DNA from 3 places in the Idiomarina sp. HB genome. Region 3 is predicted to be linked to each of the others. Evidence: predicted binding sites of a transcription regulator. Region 3 holds the regulator's gene; each other region holds the start of a gene.

Region 1 (6,867 bases), on a different contig from region 3:
GGGCACCGAAAACTTGCGACTGTTAGCGCCCGCATACATCATGCAAAACTGGCTGCCTCCGGCTGCACAACCTTTCATGTTGTTCCGTCGTAAAATTTGGGAACACTCTTTGGGGACGGCTATTGCAGCGCATAACATTGCGGTAGAGCGTAAGCTGCGGGATCCGGTACTTGCTTATACTATTGGCATGTTCCATGAGCTTGGGAAGATAGCGTTAACCAAACTGTATCTTCGCTTATTCGACGACGTGCAACGTGAATTTGCGATGCAAAGCGTGAACGATAAATCACCTGAGCGGCATAATACGATTGTAAAACTGACTCCGGATGAGCGCTTTTTACGCGACTTAATGTTGGAGAAGGACAAAGACGTCAGTTACCTAGTGGCTGAAGGCTGGGGTTTGAAACGCGTTCCTGTTAGTAAACACCTGTTAGCTTTCACTCAAAGTAAAGCCGAAGAGAATGAATCTGATTACGCGCAAGCTCTGGCGCAGGCAAACGCCTATTGTGAATTCAGAATGTTAAGAGAAGTGGACTTAGCCAGCCTGGAAGAAGGTAAACACCTGTTGAATAAGTACTCGATAACAGCAGACACCATTGCACGCTTAAATAATGTGAGTTTAAAGCGACCGCCTATTGTTGTGCCGGAGTAAAGCGTTAACACTCAAACTCTGTGTCTATCAACAGATGGTCGAATACATTATTAATATGGGCTTCATTGTCGGTGAAGCGGACTCCAACACTGATCATCCCTCGCTCTTTGCGTTGGTTCATAATTTGGCCTGAAAGGCTCAGTGCTTCTTTATGCGCGCCAGAACCAATGCCCACCTTAATATTCATATGAGTAACATTACCGGCTTCATTGGGCGTGGCTTTAAAAACGATCCTGCATCCGGCGGAAGAGATATCGACAATGACGCCACTGGCGAGCTTTTTCTTAGTGCTTGCTTGGCTATTGTCCGCAGTGACATCAACCGGAATGTGGGTGCGTACTCGCTTTTGCGCTCTTAACGCCCTGTTCTCAACTTGCTCAGGGTATTCTAAGTACAACAACCTGAACGGGAAGTTAGTTACCGCTCTAATTTTCGTTTTAAACGCAATACACTCGCCAGTCTCTCCCTCTAAAACCAATCGGACAATAACCGGGTTACCCTCAAATAAAACATCTGAGTAGCTCCCTTCGGTACGGGGGTTGGGCTGTTTTAATAAAAGGTATTTGCCGGTGTCAAAACCGACCAGCTGGAGCTTTGTGCGTACTTTCGCTGCGGACGCAAACTCTACATCAATCATATCGCCTGGACGTAAGTAAGCCAGCTTTAGCTGTGGTTGAGAAGGGGATTCCAGAGTTGGGGTCTGATTGTCCATAGTATTCTCTGTCGCCGAGCATTCATTCAATAAACTTCAGGCTAAGGTAAGTACTAATAAAAAGCAATGCAATTTTTCGTAGGTAAATGTTACAAGGTGTTTAACAAGTTATCTTGAGAAAAAATTATGACTAAAGATTCATTCTTTCTGCATGCATTAGCATAACTATTCGTATCTGATGCAAGAAAAGCGTAAAGCCCCGTTTTAAGCGATTTATAACGGAATTATCACAGACAAAGTGAACAAATTTTGGCATAATAGCGGGCTACTTTGAGAAATGAATTTGTTGACACCTTTGTTAACTCGCTAAGGCGATAAGGACGAGAGTAATGGCAGACAATATGACAGTAAACCGTGAAATGTTTAATGACGTAATGGTTCCCAACTATAACCCTGCATCAATGATCCCGGTAAAGGGCAAAGGCGCCCGGGTATGGGACCAGGACGGTCGTGAATACGTTGATTTTGCAGGCGGTATTGCTGTGAACTGTCTTGGTCATTGCCACCCGGCGATGGTGTCAGCTCTGCAGGAACAGAGCCAGAAGCTTTGGCATTTAAGTAATGTGTTTACGAACGAGCCGGCAATTCGTCTGGCGAAAAAGCTGACCGAGGCAACTTTTGCTGATCGTGTTTACTACGCTAACTCAGGCGCTGAAGCCAACGAAGCGGCATTAAAACTGGCGCGTCGCTGGGCGATTGAAAAGCACGGCGAACATAAACAAAAAATTATTGCTTTCACTAAAGGCTTCCACGGGCGTACTTTCTTTACGGTAACCGTTGGTGGTCAACCTGCATACTCTGATGGTTTTGGACCGAAACCTGGCGGTGTTGATCATGTTGATTACAACAATATTGATGCGCTAAAGGCGCTGATTTCTGATGACACTTGTGCTGTCATGATGGAACCGCTGCAAGGTGAAGGTGGCGTGGTTAGCCCTGACGTGGAGTTTGTGAAAGCGGTACGTGAACTTTGTGACCAGAACAACGCGTTGCTCATTTTTGATGAAGTGCAAACGGGTTTTGGCCGTACCGGTAGCCTTTATGCTTATGAGCAGTTGGGTGTTACACCGGACATTTTGACGTCAGCGAAAGCATTGGGCGGCGGTTTCCCTATTGGCGCTATGCTAACAACAACTGAAATTGCAGAGCATCTTAAACCAGGTACACACGGCAGTACTTACGGCGGAAACCCGCTGGCTTGTGCTGTGTCAGAAGCGGTGTTCGATATTGTTAATACCAAAGAAACTCTGGATGGCGTTAAGCAACGCGAGCAGTGGTTTAAAGAGCAGCTGGCGGCAATTAACGAAAAATATAACGTGTTTAGCGAAATTCGTGGCCAGGGTCTATTGCTTGGTGCGGCAATGAATAAAGAATACGAAGGACGCGCACGCGACTTCCTATTAGCGGGCCAGGAGCATGGCGTAATGGTTTTAATTGCCGGCGCTAATGTCGTGCGCTTTACCCCGTCACTGGTCATTTCTGAAGAAGACGTAAAAGAAGGCCTGCAGCGCTTTGAAAAAGCCGTTGCTCAGGTTGTCGGTCAATAACTGAGGCTGTTTTATGTTGCTAATCAGACCCATTAAGCCGTCAGATTACGAAGCGTTATATCAGTGCGCGATTGAGTCCGGCCATGGTTTTACTTCCTTACCGGTAGACCAGTCGCTGCTGGAGCGTCGTATTAATGCGGCGCAAAAAGCTTTTGCTAAAGACACCGTTGAAACACCCGGTGATGAAAGCTACCTGTTTGTTATGGAAGATACCGAAACTGGTACTATTGCAGGTGTTAGTGGTATCGAAGCTGCGGTGGGTTTGAATGAAGCCTTCTGGCATTACCGCTTGGGTAAAGTTGTGCATCATTCAGAGAAGCTCAATATCTATAATGCGCTGGAAACTCTTACTCTGTGTAATGACTACACCGGTGTTTCCGAGCTATGCACGTTGTTTTTGCGAGAACCTTACCGACACAACATGAACGGACGTACATTGTCACGCTTCCGCATGTTGTTTTTGGCGCAATTTAAGCAACGCTTCAGTGACTGGGTAATAGCCGAAATGCGTGGCGTCTCAGATGAAAATGGAGACTCGCCATTTTGGAACTGGTTGGAAGAGAACTTTTTCTCAATGGACTTTCCAAAAGCCGACTACTTAAGCGGAATTGGCGATAAAGTCTTTATTTCTGAACTGATGCCTCGCTTCCCTATTTATACCAACTTGTTGAGTAAAGAAGCGCAAGCGGTGGTCGGAAAGGTGCACGACAATACGCGCCCGGCTCTGAAACTGTTGGAATCGGAAGGTTTCCGTTTCAGAGGTTTTGTGGACATTTTTGACGCCGGACCAACGGTTGAAGCGGAAGTTTGTAATCTCAACAGTGTGCGTAACAGCCGTTTAGTGCCGGTAGCAGTGCGCGACTCGGTAGCAGAAGGTGAGGGTGTTCCTCATATTGTGTGTAATACGCAGTTGAAGAACTTCCGCGCGACAAAGCTTTCTTTGCCAGAAGGCGCAGAAGAACTCATATTGACGACAGAACAAGCACAGGCAATGCATTTAGAAAGCGGCGATGAAGCCCGCATTGTTGCACTCTAAGCAGGAGTATTTGTATGACGAACAGTATTCAATTTATCGATGGTTGTTGGGAAGCAGGCGAAGGTCAGCTGTTTAAATCAATTGATCCGGCCCGTAATGAAGCTATCTGGAGCGGTGAATCCGCCAGTGAAGCTCAGGTAGAAAAAGCGGTAATGGCTGCTCGCAAAGCCTTTCCTGACTGGGCGGGCCGCAGCGTCGAAGAGCGCTTAGCCATCTGCAAAAAGTTTTCAGCGTTACTTGAAGAAAATAAAGAGCACTTGGCGCAGGTCATGGCAAAAGAAACCGGCAAACCTGTGTGGGAAACCCGTACCGAAGTGGGCGCTATGATGGGCAAAGTCGCGATTTCTGAGCGTGCTTACCATGAGCGCACGGGTACCGTGGAAAACGAAATGCCGGGGGCTAAAGCTTTTATTCGTCATAAACCACACGGTGTGGTTGCCGTCTACGGTCCTTATAACTTTCCGGGACACTTGCCAAACGGGCACATTGTACCAGCACTAATTGCCGGTAATACGGTAGTGTTTAAGCCAAGTGAACTCACACCAATGGTTGCTCAGGAAACCATTAAGTTATGGGAAAAAGCAGGCATTCCAGCCGGCGTTTTAAACCTGGTTCAGGGCGAAGTTGAAACCGGTAAAGCATTATCGGCACACCCTCAAATTGATGGCTTGTACTTCACCGGCTCATCAAACACAGGGCACTTGTTGCACAAACAATTTGGCGGTCGTCCAGACAAAATTCTTGCGTTGGAAATGGGCGGTAATAACCCCTTGCTGGTTACTAACGTTGCTGACATTGATGCGGCGGTTCATAACATCGTACAGTCGGCTTTTATTACTTCAGGTCAGCGTTGCACATGTGCACGCCGCTTGTTCATTGAAGACTCAGAACAGGGTCGGGCAGTGCTTGAGCGTTTAATTGAAGTGACTGAAAACATTTTGGTCGATGACTACGAAGCAGATCCTCAGCCGTTTATGGGCGCAATGATTTCTGCTAAAGCTGCGGGCGAAATGGTCGATGCACAAAATGAGTTGCTGCATAAAGGCGCTAAGTCATTAGTGCGCATGAAGCAGGCTGACTCAAAGAAAGGTTTTGTAACCCCGGGCATTGTCGATGTTACCGGCGTTGAAAACCTGCCGGATGAAGAGCATTTTGGTCCGTTACTAAAAGTGTATCGCTTTAAAGATATTGATGAAGCCATCAAAGAAGCGAACAACACACGTTACGGCCTATCTGCCGGTGTGCTTTGTGACGATGAACAAACGTATCGTTACTTTTTCAAACATATTCGCGCAGGTATTGTGAATTGGAATAAGCCGATTACTGGTGCCAGCAGTGCCGCACCTTTCGGCGGCATTGGAGCAAGTGGTAACCATCGTGCCAGTGCTTACTATGCGGCCGACTACTGTGCGTATCCGGTTGCGTCAGTGGAAGCTGACAGCATGAGTTTACCTGAGAATTTAGCGCCAGGGCTTAAATTTTAATCACAATCTGTGCTAGTTTATCGGCTGGGCAACGTGAATGGTTGCCTGGCCGCGTGACAAAGAGAAGCAGATGATAGTTGAAACAGACGGATATATTGAGCTCATCCAGTACCTGACAGGTCAGTTACCGGTCTTTACTGAGCAGGGTAATAGCGCAAAAACAGCCGATTACACCTTACGTGACTTAATGGAAGAGCGCTTATCAGAAAGCATGATGGCGGTTTTTGAGCAAAACGAGCTTGATCAGGAAGTGCGTCTGGATATTGTCCGTGAAACCGACGCTATTGTTTACGATTTAGAAGAAGTGTTATCTAAAGTTCTGGATACACACCCAACCCCTCAGCAGGAAGCTTTCATTAATGAGTTTGTCGGCCTGGTGAAAAACCTTTTTGATGAACGCCTGCAAAGTTACCGGCTATAGTTTTTAAGCACTCCAGTAAGGATTCTCCTAATGTCAGCAAATAATATGAGCGCGAAGGTTGCCTGGGTTGATGATATGACCTTTGTGGCTACATCAGGTAGTGGCCATCAGGTGGTCATGGACGGTGACAGCCCGGGGAATGCGCCAAGCCCAATGGAAATGGTGCTGATGTCCGCAGGAAGTTGCGCATCGGTTGATGTTGTCAGCATCCTTAAAAAAGCCAAACAAAACCTACATCGCTGTTACTGCGAGTTATCCGGTAAGCGGGCGGAGTCAGTTCCTAAAGTCTTTACCGAAATTCATTTGGAATTTGTTGTGGTGGGTGAAGACATTAACGAAAAGCATGTTGAGCGTGCAGTAAAACTTTCAGCCGACAAGTACTGTTCTGTTGCTAAAATGCTGGAAGCTTCCGTTAAAATGACACACAGCTATCGCATTGAATCTCCTCAGAAAGACGACTGACCTTTGAATTACCGACACATTTTTCACGCGGGCAACTTTGCGGATGTTTTTAAACATTTGCTGCAGGCCCGTGCACTTGAGTACTTTCAGCAGAAGAACAAGCCATATTTTGTACTGGATACCCATGGTGGTATTGGCTATTACGATTTACAAGGTGACGAAGCCGTTAGAACAGCCGAAGCCGAACAAGGTATTGTGCGCTTTGCTGAGCAAGCGACAGATGAGCCCTTAGCAAAACAGTATTTACGAATTGTCAGTGGTCTTAACCCAGGCAGTGAGAGTTTGCGTTATTACCCGGGGTCGCCCGTGTTAACCTCAGAGTTTCTGCGCGAGGGGGACCGGCTGGTTGTTTGTGAATTGCACAAAGAAGATGCAGAAACGCTTAAACAGACTCCTTTAGGGAAACATAAACAGGTGCAGGTACTGGCGCCGGTGAATGGGTATGAAGCGGTTCGTTCACAATTGCCCCCAATTGAAAAGCGGGGCCTGGTTCTGATTGATCCCCCGTTTGAAAATACAAGCGAATTCGATGACGTGGTTGATGCTCTTAAAC
Region 2 (6,867 bases), on a different contig from region 3:
ACGGTTAGCCCAGGAAAGAGCTAAAGCAGAAGCTGCCGCAAAAGAAGCGGAGCGGCGTAAGCGCGAAGCAGAAGAGGCTGAGCGCCGAGCTGAAGAAGAGCGGCGGAAGCGCGAGGAAGAACGCCGCAAGCGCGAGCAAGCGGAGCGTGAAGCAGCAGAGCGTGAAGCTCAATTGCAAAAAGAGATGGAAGAAGAACGAGCCCGGCGTCAGGCAGCACGACGTCAACAAGTGATGAGTGAAGTTGAAAAGTATCAGGTACTTATTCAGCAAACTATTCAGCGTAACTGGAATGTTGATGACTCGATGCGTGGTAAGTCTTGTGAGTTGACTATCAGGGTTGCACCGAGTGGGTTCGTTAAGTCAGTAGACACAGGTCGTGGCGATGCGAACGTTTGTCGCTCAGCCCAGAACGCGGTATTGAAGGCGACAACCTTGCCTGTTTCTGAAGATCCAGAGATTTATGAACAAATGAGTACGATTAAACTGACTGTAAAACCGCAGTTGTAACAAGGTGACCGATGAAAAAAATATTAATTAACAGCTTATTACTCTTTGTTGCGCTAACAGCTTTTGCTCGCGCAGGGGTATTGGAAATCGTCATCACGGAAGGTATTGATACCGCACGACCAATTGCGGTTGTGCCGTTTGAATGGAAGGGCGAAGGTGAAGCTCCGAGCGAGCTTACCGACGTAATTGCGGCTGACTTGATGCGCAGTGGTAAGTTTAATCCAATTCCTTCAAGCGCCATGCCGCAACGTCCGGCTGCAGATGACGACATTGATTACTCTGCATGGGCGAAAATGGGAGTTGAGGCGATTTTAGTGGGTTCGATAGAGCCATACTCTGTTGATCGTTACATGGTTAAGTTTGAAGTTATTGATGTGCTAAGAGGACAAATTACTGGCGGTAATTCGCAGATGTTACGCAATGGCGAATTAGTTCAGAGTAATGATCATATTCTCGATTCTCGCTCAAGCGTTATCGATGGCGACCAGTTTCGTTCTTATGCGCATCGAATTTCCGATGTGGTTTATGAGGCGTTAACGGGTGAACGCGGCGCCTTTATGACTAAAATTGCTTATGTGACAGTGAATCACGAAGACCGTTATCCTTATAAACTGGCAGTAGCGGATTATGACGGCGCGAATGAGAAAATCCTACTCCGTAGCCCGGAGCCTCTCATGTCACCGTCCTGGTCTCCTGATGGAAACAAGCTTGCGTACGTCAGCTTTGAGAACAAAACGGCAGAAATATTCATACAGGACATCTACACCACCCGTCGGGAAAAGACAACGTCGTTTCCGGGTATTAACGGGAGTCCGGTTTTCTCGCCAGATGGTAAAAAATTAGCTATGGTGTTATCAAAGGATGGTAATCCTGAGCTTTATGTATTTGATATTAATACGAAGGACTTGCAACGTATCACTCGTAATCGTACGATTGATACAGAGCCTAACTGGACGCCTGATGGTGAATCCTTAATTTTCACCTCAGAAAGAGGTGGCAGACCACAGTTATATAGCGTAAATTTATCATCAGGCCAGGTTCGTAGGTTAACCTTTGAAGGTGAACAGAATTTAGGTGGTACAATAGTACCGTCTGGCAAGGATATGGTTTTAGTTAACAGAACACGAGGCAACTACCATATCGCTAAACAAGAATTCCCGCGTGGGAATATGCAAGTTTTAACAAAAACGGCATTAGATGAGTCACCCAGTGTGGCACCAAATGGCAGTATGGTTATTTACAGTACAACGCATAATAACAAACAAGTACTGGCATTGGTTTCTATCGATGGGCGTTTTAAAGCACGGTTACCGGCAACCGATGGTGAAGTGAAGTCACCGGCTTGGTCGCCATACATGTAAAACACAGCCTGAATGGTTAAATTGTTCGATAAAACGATAAGGACGAAAAGGATGCAGCTTAATAAACTTTTTAAAGCTCTGGCAATCGTTGTACCAATGGCAACTCTGGCCGCTTGTAGCTCAAATCAAGAAACTGATTCAGGTGCAGGTGCAGGTCAAGAGACCAATCAACAAGCTGAGCAAGACTCTGGTGTTCAAACTGGAGCAGCAGAGCGCGCTAAAACAATGGAAGAAGAACGTCAAGAGAAAATGGAAGCGTTACGTAAAGAACACATCGTTTACTTCGCTTTTGACAAATCTAACATCCAGTCAGAATACACTGACTTGTTGTCAGCTCACGCTGACTACTTAGTGAAAAACCCGTCTGTAAAAGTTGTTATTGAAGGTCATACCGATGAACGCGGTACACCTGAGTACAACATTGCGTTGGGTGAGCGTCGTGCTCAAGCGGTTGAAAACTACCTGCATAACTTAGGTGTTCAGGATTCTCAAACCTCTACTGTGTCATATGGTGAAGAGAAGCCGATGGTAAACGAATCAAACGAACGTGCATACGCCAAAAACCGTCGTGCCGTTTTAGTTTACTAATCTAAGAAAAGCGGATAGTACATGAGAAAAACGCTGTTAGCTGTATGTTTGTGTGTGCCTGGGGCTGTTATGGCTCAGGCACCTGTTTCTGGATTGTCTTCTTCAGGTGATGTTGAGCAACGTCTCGAGCAAATTGAGCGTATGCTCGAAGCTCGCTCAGACGCTCAGCTTAAAATGCTGAATCAGTTAGGCTCTCTGCAGCAAGATGTTGCTGAGTTAAGAGGCATAACCGAAGAGCATGAGTATCGTCTGGAGCAACTTTTAGAGCGCCAGCGCGAGCTGTATCAGGAAATTGATCGTCGCTTCAGTAATTTGAAGCAGAACAATAGTCAGAGTAATGAAGTGACTGGCAACTATGACGATCTAGAGCAGGTTCCTACACAAACAGACGGCAGCAGCTATTCTCCAAACTTGAGTGAGAATGACGCTTACGACAAGGCTATTGCATTAGTTCTTGAAGATAAACGTTATGATGATGCGATACCCGCATTTCAGTCCTTTCTTAAAAACTTCCCAAATTCGACCTATGCGGCAAATGCGCATTACTGGCTCGGGCAGTTGTTTTTTGCAAAACGTGAATACAACGAAGCGAAACAGCAATTTGAGACTGTTGTAAACGATTACCCGGATAGTAATAAGCGTGGCGATTGCTTGCTGAAACTAGGTGTTATAGCTAGTGAACAGAATAAGTCGGCAGATGCTAAGGCTTATTATGAACAAGTGGTCAAAGAATACCCAGATAGTACCGAAGCTAATTTGGCAAAACAGCGCCTTAATTAGTAACAACTGAGCAACATGTGTTCGTGATTTGAGCAGTTGCACGGTTTTTTTCAATTTTCAGTTGCATACGCGCACTATTTCAGTAAACTATGCCGCCGTTGCCAAGCAGAAACGGCAGCAAAATTGGCGTTGGGTTGTTAGCTCAGTTGGTAGAGCAGTTGACTTTTAATCAATTGGTCGCAGGTTCGAATCCTGCACAACCCACCACGTCGCCAATTAATATTATCTATCAGAATATGGGTTGTTAGCTCAGTTGGTAGAGCAGTTGACTTTTAATCAATTGGTCGCAGGTTCGAATCCTGCACAACCCACCACTCCTAATTACTTTGCTACAAGCACATCTTGAATTCAGCTATAATAAGCCCCACTTATTAAGAACACTTGGAAAATAAGCCGTAGTATCATGACCGAGATTCAAACTCTGGATAGCCTTGATTATACTTTTCCGCCTAAACCTAAGCCGTTAAGTGCGAAAGAAAAATCAGAGACAATTAATCGTATTAAGCAGCTTCTGATTAATGAAGATGCTGTGTTGGTGGCTCACTATTACACCGACCCTGATATTCAGGCTCTAGCTGAAGAAACCGGTGGTTGTGTGGCGGACTCTTTAGAAATGGCTCGGTTCGGTCGTGACCATCCGGCGAAGAAGTTGATTGTCGCCGGTGTTCGCTTTATGGGTGAAACGGCGAAAATTTTGACACCTGAAAAGCAAGTACTGATGCCAACATTAAAAGCGGAGTGCTCGCTTGATCTTGGTTGCCCTCCTGAAAAGTTTTCGGAATTCTGTGATCAACATCCAGACCGGACAGTCGTTGTCTATGCGAATACTTCGGCAGCAGTTAAAGCTCGTGCAGACTGGGTAGTAACTTCCAGCATGGCGCTTGAGCTTGTCGACCACCTGGATGCTAAAGGCGAGAAAATACTTTGGGCTCCTGACCGTCACTTAGGTGGTTATATCGCACGTGAAACTGGTGCAGATATGCTGTTGTGGCAAGGCGCTTGTGTGGTGCATGATGAATTTAAGGCAAAGGCATTGGAGGACATGAAAAAGCTCCATCCGGAGGCTGCAGTTCTTGTTCATCCTGAGTCACCGGAAAATATTGTCGCTATGGCTGATGCAGTAGGCTCAACATCGCAGCTCATTAAGGCGAGTCAGGAATTACCTAACGAAACCTTTATTGTGGCGACAGACAAAGGCATTTTCTACAAAATGCAGCAGCTTCAGCCGAATAAAACCTTTATTGAAGCACCTACAGCCGGAAACGGTGCAACTTGCCGCAGCTGTGCGCATTGTCCATGGATGGCCATGAACGGGTTAAAAGCAATTGAAGAAGCACTTACCGAAGGTGGTGAGGCTCATGAAATACATGTCGACGAAACCTTAGGTAAAAAAGCTATGGTACCACTGGACCGAATGCTGGAATTTTCGGCAAGCTTAAAATAACTAAGACAGGCTCCTTCGGGAGCCTTTTTTATTCCTCGCTTATACAAGATATTTATAGTCGCCATAAATGCATCGCCTACCGAACTGCACAACTGCATGCTAATCTGAATTTATTGAATATTTATTCGGGTGGAATTTGCATGGGGTTTTATGATCCGACTGAAGTGCGTGATAACTGCGGTTTCGGCATTATTGCTAACGTTAATGGTGAGCCTCGGCAAGGGTTGATTTCTACAGCCGTTAAGGCTTTGGATCGTATGCAGCATCGCGGCGGTATTGGTGCGGATGGTAAGACTGGTGACGGTTGTGGTTTGCTTCTGCAAATGCCAGAGCAATTTTTCCGTCAATTTGCTGAAAAAGAGGGTTGGCAGCTCAGCAAAAAATTTGCCGTTGGAATGCTCTTTTTCAGTCGAGACAACGATAAGCGCGAAACCGCACGCCAACTTATTGAACAAGAACTCCAGAGAGAGACCTTAGCCGTCACAGGTTGGCGCAAAGTGCCCGTAGATAACCAAGTGCTGGGGGAAGGTGCTAAGTCGTCTGAGCCTGTTATAGAGCAGGTTCTGGTGTCTGCTCCCCCGGGTTGGCGAAAGAAAGACTTAGAAAGACGCCTGTATATGGCGCGTCGGCGAATTGAGAAGCTCATTCCTAATCAGGAAGAACTTTATATTTCTTCGCTTTCTAGTTTGGTATTGGTTTATAAGGGCTTAATGATGGCAGCGGATTTGCCCGCCTATTATGCGGACTTAGCCGACTCCGATATGAAAACTTCCATCTGCGTATTCCACCAACGCTTCTCAACTAATACTGAACCGCGCTGGCCTTTAGCTCAACCATTTCGGTTTCTGGCTCATAACGGCGAAATTAATACCATAAGAGGTAACCGGCAATGGGCGCAGGCGCGGGCTTACAAGTTTCAGACCCCTTTGCTACCCGACTTACAGGATGCAAAACCGTTAGTCGGCTTGTCCGGCTCGGACTCTGCTTCGCTGGACAATATGCTGGAGCTGTTGTTAGCCGGCGGTATGGATCTATTCCGGGCTATGCGCTTGCTGATACCGCCCGCCTGGCAAGGCGACGCGACAATGTCTGATGAAATGCGCGCTTTTTATGAGTTTAACTCGCTGCACATGGAGCCCTGGGATGGGCCGGCAGGCGTGGTGATGAGTAACGGTCGACACGTCGCATGCAGTCTGGACCGCAATGGTTTACGCCCGGCCAGGTATGTATTAACGCGCTCTGGTGTTCTGACCATTGCTTCTGAAGTGGGTATCTGGGATTACGACGAACAGGAAGTCATAGAAAAAGGGCGCTTAGGGCCGGGTCAAATGATGGCGGTGGATACCTATACCGGTAAAATTTGGTACAACGACGAAATAGAAGATGAATTAAAACAGCGCCACCCTTATAAACAATGGCTGGAACAGCATCGTCGTCACTTAATTCCGTTTGAACGCAGTCACGCAGATAAACTGGGCCAGCGTCTTTATGACGATGAAACCATGCTGGTATTGCATAAAGCTTACCTGTACTCAGAAGAAGAGTTACAGCAAATTATCAGTGTATTAGCGAAAGATGGCCAGGAAGCTGTTGGTTCAATGGGCGACGACACACCGACTGCGGTTCTCTCCAAACAACCTCGCTTACTTTATGACTATTTTCGACAGCAGTTTGCACAGGTAACAAACCCTGCCATTGACCCCATTCGCGAACGGCACGTGATGTCACTTTCAACCATAATTGGACGCGAGCACAATGTGTTTAACGAAGCTTCTGGTGATGCTGACAGGGTGGTGTTCGAGTCACCCATTCTGATGTATACCGATTTAAAGCAGTTACGCGAATTGGATGAAAAGCACTACCGCGCAACAACACTCTCGCTGGCTTTCAAGCCGGAGGAAAACAACTTACGGCAGGCGATAGAAAGCCTTGTTGAAAATGCAAAAGACTCGGTTAAGAACAATCAAACCGTTATTCTGATACTGAGTGACAGAGGCTTGCAGCGCGGACAGTTGATGATACCGGCTGCGATAGCAGTTGGTGCTGTTCAACAGGCTTTAGTGGCTAATGACTTACGTTGCGATTCGAACATTATTATTGAGACAGCGTCTGCGAGAGACCCTCATCACATGGCGGTGTTGTTGGGTTTGGGAGCTACTGGAGTTTACCCTTACCTGGCTTATGAA
Region 3 (6,867 bases):
GGTACGAGATAACCTCACGACAAAGAGCATCACTGCCGCGTCCTTCTAACGCCGCAATTTGGAATACCGGGCCGTCCCAGTCCAGCGCTTTAACCAGCTCATCAACTTTTTCCTGAACTTCTTCGTCCAGCAGTAAGTCGACTTTATTGATGACCAGCCAGCGCGGTTTTTCTGCCAGTTTAGGACTGTATTTTTCCAGTTCATTGATGATGATACGTGCCTGCTCTGCAGGGTCGGTCTCATCAAAAGGTGCTAAGTCCACCAAATGCAGCAGTAAACGACAACGCTCCAGGTGTTTCAGGAAGCGAATACCCAGGCCAGCGCCTTCAGCGGCACCTTCGATAAGACCCGGGATATCGGCAATAACGAAACTTTGATGTGGTGCCGGACGCACAACCCCCAAATTAGGTATTAACGTGGTAAAGGGGTAGTCCGCTACTTTAGGACGCGCCGCTGAAACCGAACGAATAAAGGTCGATTTACCGGCGTTTGGCATACCCAGTAAGCCCACGTCGGCCAGCAACATGAGTTCAAGTTTTAATGAGCGCACTTCACCCGGAGTACCATCGGTTTTCTGCCGAGGAGCACGGTTCACACTGCTTTTAAAACGTGTATTACCTAAACCATGGAAGCCGCCTTTGGCGACCATTAACCGCTGACCATGTTGCGTCAAATCGCCAAGAACTTCGCCGGTGTCGACGTCGGTAGCGCGAGTACCCGGAGGAACCGGCAGCACAATATCGCTACCGCGTTTACCCGTACAGTTTTTACCCATACCATTTTGCCCACGCTCCGCTTTATGGAAGCGCTCAAAACGATAGTCGATAAGGGTATTCAGGTTTTCATCGGCTTGCAGGTAGACATCGCCACCATCGCCGCCGTCACCACCGTCGGGACCACCTTTGGGAATGTACTTCTCGCGACGGAAACTGATACAACCATTACCGCCGTCACCCGCATCTACGCGGACTTCTACTTCATCAACGAATTTCATCGCAATTTGCTACTTATCACTTAGAGAATACTGTGCAAAATTCTAGCACATATGAAAAAGCCCCGCCGTAAGGCAGGGCTTTCAGAACCGAAACTTTTCAGTTTATGTTCACGTTATTAGTCAGTAATAACGCTCACAAATTTACGGTTTTTGCTGCCCTTCACTTCAAAAGACACTTTGCCTTCTGAGGTTGCAAACAATGTATGGTCTTTACCAATACCTACGTTCGCTCCCGCGTGGAACTTAGTACCACGTTGACGAACCAGGATGTTGCCTGCTAATACAGACTCACCACCGAAGCGCTTAACACCGAGACGTTTACTCTCTGAGTCGCGACCGTTTTTAGTAGAACCACCAGCCTTTTTATGTGCCATGTCGTTACTCCTTAATTAGCTGTTGATACCAGTGATTTTCACTTCCGTGAACCACTGACGATGGCCTTGTTGACGACGAGAGTGCTTACGACGACGGAACTTAACGATTTTAATTTTATCGCCACGACCGTGATCAATCACTTCCGCTTTCACTTTACCACCGGATACGAACGGAGCACCGATGTTTACATCGTTGCCGTCAGAAACCATCAAAACCTGGTCGAATTCAACTACATCACCGGTAGCTGCTTCCAGTTTTTCCAGGCGGACGATTTGGCCTTCAGACACACGGTGCTGCTTACCGCCACTTTGGAATACTGCGTACATATTATTCTCCACAACCCTATTGGGCATCCAAATTCAAATCAGGGCGCGAATTGTACGTAATCCCGCCAGCGATCGCAACCCTTTATTTGAACTTAAAGGCTACGCCATCTGCCGCGCTTTGAGTTTCCGCGCCGCCTTAAATAGTGTACCATCCCTTTTCCGTTAAATTTTGTAAATAAACAGATATCTATGATGGATATGCAGTCCATTAACGCATTAGCCAAAGACGATATGCTTGGCGTAAATGCTTTAATAGGTGAACAACTTCAATCGGATGTTGCCTTAATTAACCAGTTAGGCCTCTATATTGTCAACAGTGGTGGTAAACGCTTACGCCCACTGCTTGCCATATTAGCTTGCCGAGCCCTGGGTTATGAAGGTAACGACCACCGCAAACTAGCGACAATTATCGAGTTTATTCATACCGCGACCCTGCTGCACGACGATGTCGTCGACGAGTCGGAGCTTCGCCGTGGACGTAAAACCGCTAATGCAGTATTCGGTAATGAAGCCAGCGTGCTGGTGGGTGACTTCCTTTATACCCGCGCTTTTCAGCTAATGGTCGATTTAGACTCCCTGCGGATTCTGCGGATTTTAGCGGATGCCACCAACGTTATTTCTGAAGGTGAAGTACTGCAGTTAATGAACTGTAACGACCCGGATACCTCAGAAGCCAGCTACTTCAATGTCATTTACGGAAAAACTGCTAAGCTGTTTGAAGCCGCAACTGAGCTGGCCGGCGTATTAACCGCACAGGACGAAAAAGTAACGCAGCAACTGGCCGATTACGGTCGTTACCTGGGTACCGCGTTTCAGTTGGTGGACGATTTACTGGATTACACCGCCGACAGCGAATCTATGGGCAAAAATGCCGGTGATGACTTAGCAGAAGGTAAGCCCACACTGCCGTTGTTATACGCCATGTGGCACGGCAACGAAACCGAGCAAAAGCTGATTCGCGAAGCCATTGAACAAGGCGACGGACGTGAGCACTTACAAACCGTGCTTACGGCTATGGAACGAACGGGAGCTTTGCAATACACCCGCGATAAAGCTTTAGAAGCCGCCGAACAAGCGCGCCAGTCATTAAGCGATCTCCCGGACTCCGACTACAAACAAGCCCTTCTCACCCTAACCCACCTGGCAGTGGACCGGGTGGCGTAAGAAATGTCTTGGGGGGGCAGGCTGTTGGCTTGCTTCGCTTGAGCATTGAAGGTTTCTATGGCGGAGACGCTACGAGCTCATCCATGAGGGCTTGACGAAGGCCATCCATGGCCTTCGACACTCCGCCATAGAAACCTTCAACACTCGTAACGCTCACAATCCAACAGCCTGCCCCTTTTAACCATCTTCTAGCCTGATAATTAAAAAGCTAACACTGTGTATCAATTGGAACATTTGAGCGTACATCTAGCTGGAAAAATATTGGGGAAGATCAGTATTGGCGAAAAGTCATTGCGGGTTATCTGGAGGTAGCCTGATATTCACATCAGGTGGAAAGTCCAAACATAGCTCCTGACTACATACCTTTCAGCAAGTAGCATGCAGATATTGGGGTTGGTCAGTATTGGCGATATGCCATTGTGGGTTATCTGGAGAAAGTGTGCAGCGCCAAGGATGGCGCTGCCCAAGCCTTACAGGGACGTACTTGCAGGCGTCTTTCGAAAGATAACCTGCAATGGCCAGCCAATGCTGGCCTGCCCCAATATTTTCAAGAGCGGATTACTGAAAGCTTAGCTGGCGAAGTCGATGCCTTTTTGGATGTCGCCTTTCAGGCCGTCGAGCATTTCGTCCATGCATTTCTGTTCGAAGGCACTAAGCTTGCCGTAAGACAGAATTTCTTCGGCGCCATTTTTGCCTAAGCGTACTGGCTGTGCGAAGAACTTAGCGTTGTCGCCTGGGCCTTCTACGTAAGTGCACTCAATAGTGTCCTGACCTTGCAGGCCTTTCAGCAATGACAATGCAAAGCGTGCTGCTGCCTGACCCATAGAAAGGGTTGCTGAACCGCCGCCGGCTTTTGCTTCAACGACTTCAGTACCTGCGTTCTGGATACGGTGAGTTAAGTCTTTGATTTCTTGCTCAGTAAACTCAACGCCTTCAACTTGTGACAGCAATGGCAGAATGGTTGTGCCGCTGTGGCCACCAATAACTGGCACGTTTACGTTTTCAGGGTTCAGACCACGTAGCTCGCCAACGAATGCTTCTGAACGGATAACGTCCAGAGTCGTTACACCAAACAGTTTACGCTTGTCGTAGCAACCTGCTTTTTTCAGGACTTCGGCAGCAATTGGTACTGTGGTGTTTACCGGGTTGGTGATGATACCAACACAGGCGTCAGGGCAGTTGTCTGCAACGCCTTGTACTAAGTTTTTAACGATGCCGGCGTTCATGTTGAACAGGTCAGAGCGATCCATACCTGGCTTACGAGGTACGCCGGCAGGAATTAATACGATGTCGCTGCCAACTAATGCTGACGCAAGATCATCTTTACCGAAGCCTGTTACTTTCACGTCGGTAGGGATGTGACTTAAGTCAACCGCTACACCTGGAACTACTGGCGCAACGTCATACAGCGATAATTCTGAACCTGCTGGTAACTGGGTTTTCAGAAGTAATGACAATGCCTGGCCGATACCACCGGCCGCACCTAATACGGCTACTTTCATCTCAGACTCCGTTTTTGTTAGTCAATTTTAACTGCATAAAAATGCAGAATTTGGCGCAAAACTGTACTCCAATATCACTAAAAATACAACTTTGCGCGGTACACATTCAGCACTCGAATAGCGCATCTATATGCAGTACACTGGGGGTTATTATAGCATGTAACCAGTATAGGAATTGAACTCTCTCATGGTGCAAGACACGTTACTCGAAGCTTTTAAAACCCTTCTTCGCGAAGAGCGTTATGGCTCACAGGGAGAAATTGTTAATGCCTTGAAAGCCGAGGGCTTTGATAACATTAGCCAGTCTAAAGTCTCGCGCATGTTGAGTAAGCAAGGCGCGGTTCGTACCCGCAATGCAAAGCAGGAAATGGTCTACTGCTTACCGCCCGACTTAGCGGTACCTTCCACTAAGGCACCATTAAGCCAGCTTGTACTGGATATTCAGCACAATGATGTCATGGTGATTATTCGCACCAGCCCGGGGGCGGCTCAGTTGATTGCCCGCTTGCTTGACTCTGTCGGTAAAAAAGAAGGTGTGCTTGGTACGATAGCCGGCGACGACACTATTTTTATCGCGCCGCTCAAAGTTGCTGATATCGACTTTACTCTGAAAAAGGTCCGGGAGTTGTTTGCCAGTCAGGCGGTATTACCTTCTTCCTGATCCGCTACTTCTTTGTTGTCTTCCATAAAACGCATTGAAGGCACAAAAAAGCCGCAGTTGGATACCGCTTGCGAATAATCCAGTAACGGATCGTAGGCCCCTTGTTCGTCGGCGTAATATCGATTTTTTAGCCACTGCACCACCATTTTCGGTGTGTGACTAAAATACATAGCGAGCAGCCCCTGTTCGCGCAGGTCACCCCAGGGCATATTCTGCCGCAGTAAAGGAATGGGTTGTTCATTGCCGTCCACTAGACGACTTTTGGCTGCATGTGTAACGCCTTCAATTTTAGCTTCGGATAAACGTTCGCCTGAGACTTTTTCACGCCCCATGAGTTGCTCTTGTTTTTCCGGGCCCAGGTAGTCCCAGCGGCGTAAGTCGTGACGAAACTTTTGTACGAACAAATAACTGCCATCCACAAAGTCGGCATCGTCTTTTTCTTCTACTAATGCCACCTTACGTTTGCTCATGCCCCTGGGGTTGTCAGGCGCATCGATAAAACCGGTCAAGTCGCGGCCGTCGAGATAACGGAAGGAACGAATTTGCTCGACCACTTCAATGTCATAACCAAACCATTCAATTAATGTGCGCCCGGCAAGGTAGTTAGCGTCGAAGCGGTCACAACGAATTTGAATGATGAGATCATAAGGGTGTCTTGGTGCTTCCCGGTCGCCGTCGGAAAGTTCGGGGAAAGCCTGCAAGTGAAGTGGCTTCTTGTGTGGGTAAAGAATGTCCCAGTAATCGGCGCCTATGCCGACAAAGCCTGTTAACATGGCTTCTGAGAAGCGGGCGTCAAGATCGCGTAAAATGGCTGGAAAGCGAGCCAGTTTACGGCGTAAACTTTCAACGTCGTCGCTCATGACATGACAAAACAACGTCAGACCATGCAGATTAGGTTCCGCGTAGACTCCTGACTGAGCTTTATCCACCCTATTCTCCCGTTTAACTGTTATTTTTGTGTGTTCGTTCTATTCGCTTTTACATTAAATAGCGCACGAGGCATTATAGAATGCCTGTATTCGTTATGACACCGCAAGGAAAAATCATGCGCAATCTGATACTTATTTTTGGTTTGCTTGGACTGACTGCCTGTGCGAGCACGGCAGACAATCAAACTCAGCGTAGCAGTGCTCAACAACAGACTCCGGCTGCTGAGTTTCATCAGTTGGCTGACACTATCTGGGAAGGACTGAATGAGTCCAGCGAAACCGAGCTGACCGATATGTCACCGGAAGCCTTAGAACAACGTTACCAACAACGCTCTGAGTGGCTTGAACAGCTGAACGCCGTTAACCTTAACGAGCTAAGCCGGGATGACCAGATAAACCATGCAATGATTCACTACACCTTAAAGAACAAGGTCGATGAGTACCGCTTTAATGCGCACTATATGCCATTAACCGCAGAAGGTAGCTTTCACAGCTCTTTAGCTTTCATGCCTTCTTATACGTCGTTTTCATCGGCGGAAGACTACCAGAATTACATAGCAAAACTGCGTTCAATTCCTCGTTACATGGAGCAGCAGACTCATTGGTTGCGTAAAGCGATTGAAGAAGGTTACACCCAGCCTGCAGCCGCTATGGCCGGTTTTGAAGAAAGTATACTGGCTTACATTGTGCAGGATGCTAAAGACAGCGTTTACTTCTCTCCTTTTACACACCAGCCGGGCTTTGTTGATAGCGAACAATGGGAGCAACTTAAAAGCGATGCATTAACCGCTATTGATGACCAGGTGATGCCAGCTTACGACGACTACTTTACCTTTATGGTTACCGAGTACTTGCCGAGTGCACGTGAAAGCATTGGTGCCAGCGAGCTACCCAATGGGGACGACTTTTATCAGAA

Evidence for each region. Region 3 encodes ArgR, which controls arginine synthesis, uptake and breakdown. Its sites were predicted from a motif close to ANTGAATANNTATTCANT; they were not measured.
Region 1: a site for ArgR is predicted at 1,490-1,507, ahead of VBY75_RS12420 (aspartate aminotransferase family protein). Genes of this name have one in related genera too.
Region 2: a site for ArgR is predicted at 4,794-4,811, ahead of gltB (glutamate synthase large subunit). Genes of this name have one in related genera too.

The regions. Positions count from the first base shown of each region.
Region 1 is NZ_JAYLVU010000004.1:286,557-293,423, forward strand. It holds gene VBY75_RS12410 (HDOD domain-containing protein) at 1-652, shown strand, start outside; gene VBY75_RS12415 (flagellar brake domain-containing protein) at 657-1,364, opposite strand; gene VBY75_RS12420 (aspartate aminotransferase family protein) at 1,706-2,911, shown strand; gene astA (arginine N-succinyltransferase) at 2,925-3,947, shown strand; gene astD (succinylglutamate-semialdehyde dehydrogenase) at 3,962-5,431, shown strand; gene VBY75_RS12435 (DUF3802 family protein) at 5,469-5,852, shown strand; gene VBY75_RS12440 (OsmC family protein) at 5,883-6,314, shown strand; gene VBY75_RS12445 (23S rRNA (adenine(2030)-N(6))-methyltransferase RlmJ) at 6,318-6,867, shown strand, end outside.
Region 2 is NZ_JAYLVU010000001.1:1,034,937-1,041,803, reverse strand. It holds gene tolA (cell envelope integrity protein TolA) at 1-508, shown strand, start outside; gene tolB (Tol-Pal system beta propeller repeat protein TolB) at 520-1,869, shown strand; gene pal (peptidoglycan-associated lipoprotein Pal) at 1,921-2,457, shown strand; gene ybgF (tol-pal system protein YbgF) at 2,479-3,237, shown strand; tRNA gene VBY75_RS05140 (tRNA-Lys) at 3,369-3,444, shown strand; tRNA gene VBY75_RS05135 (tRNA-Lys) at 3,476-3,551, shown strand; gene nadA (quinolinate synthase NadA) at 3,641-4,681, shown strand; gene gltB (glutamate synthase large subunit) at 4,822-6,867, shown strand, end outside.
Region 3 is NZ_JAYLVU010000002.1:495,968-502,834, reverse strand. It holds gene cgtA (Obg family GTPase CgtA) at 1-994, opposite strand, end outside; gene rpmA (50S ribosomal protein L27) at 1,111-1,368, opposite strand; gene rplU (50S ribosomal protein L21) at 1,384-1,695, opposite strand; gene ispB (octaprenyl diphosphate synthase) at 1,888-2,859, shown strand; gene mdh (malate dehydrogenase) at 3,429-4,361, opposite strand; gene argR (transcriptional regulator ArgR) at 4,549-5,022, shown strand; gene VBY75_RS08160 (Dyp-type peroxidase) at 4,998-5,951, opposite strand; gene VBY75_RS08155 (DUF885 domain-containing protein) at 6,068-6,867, shown strand, end outside.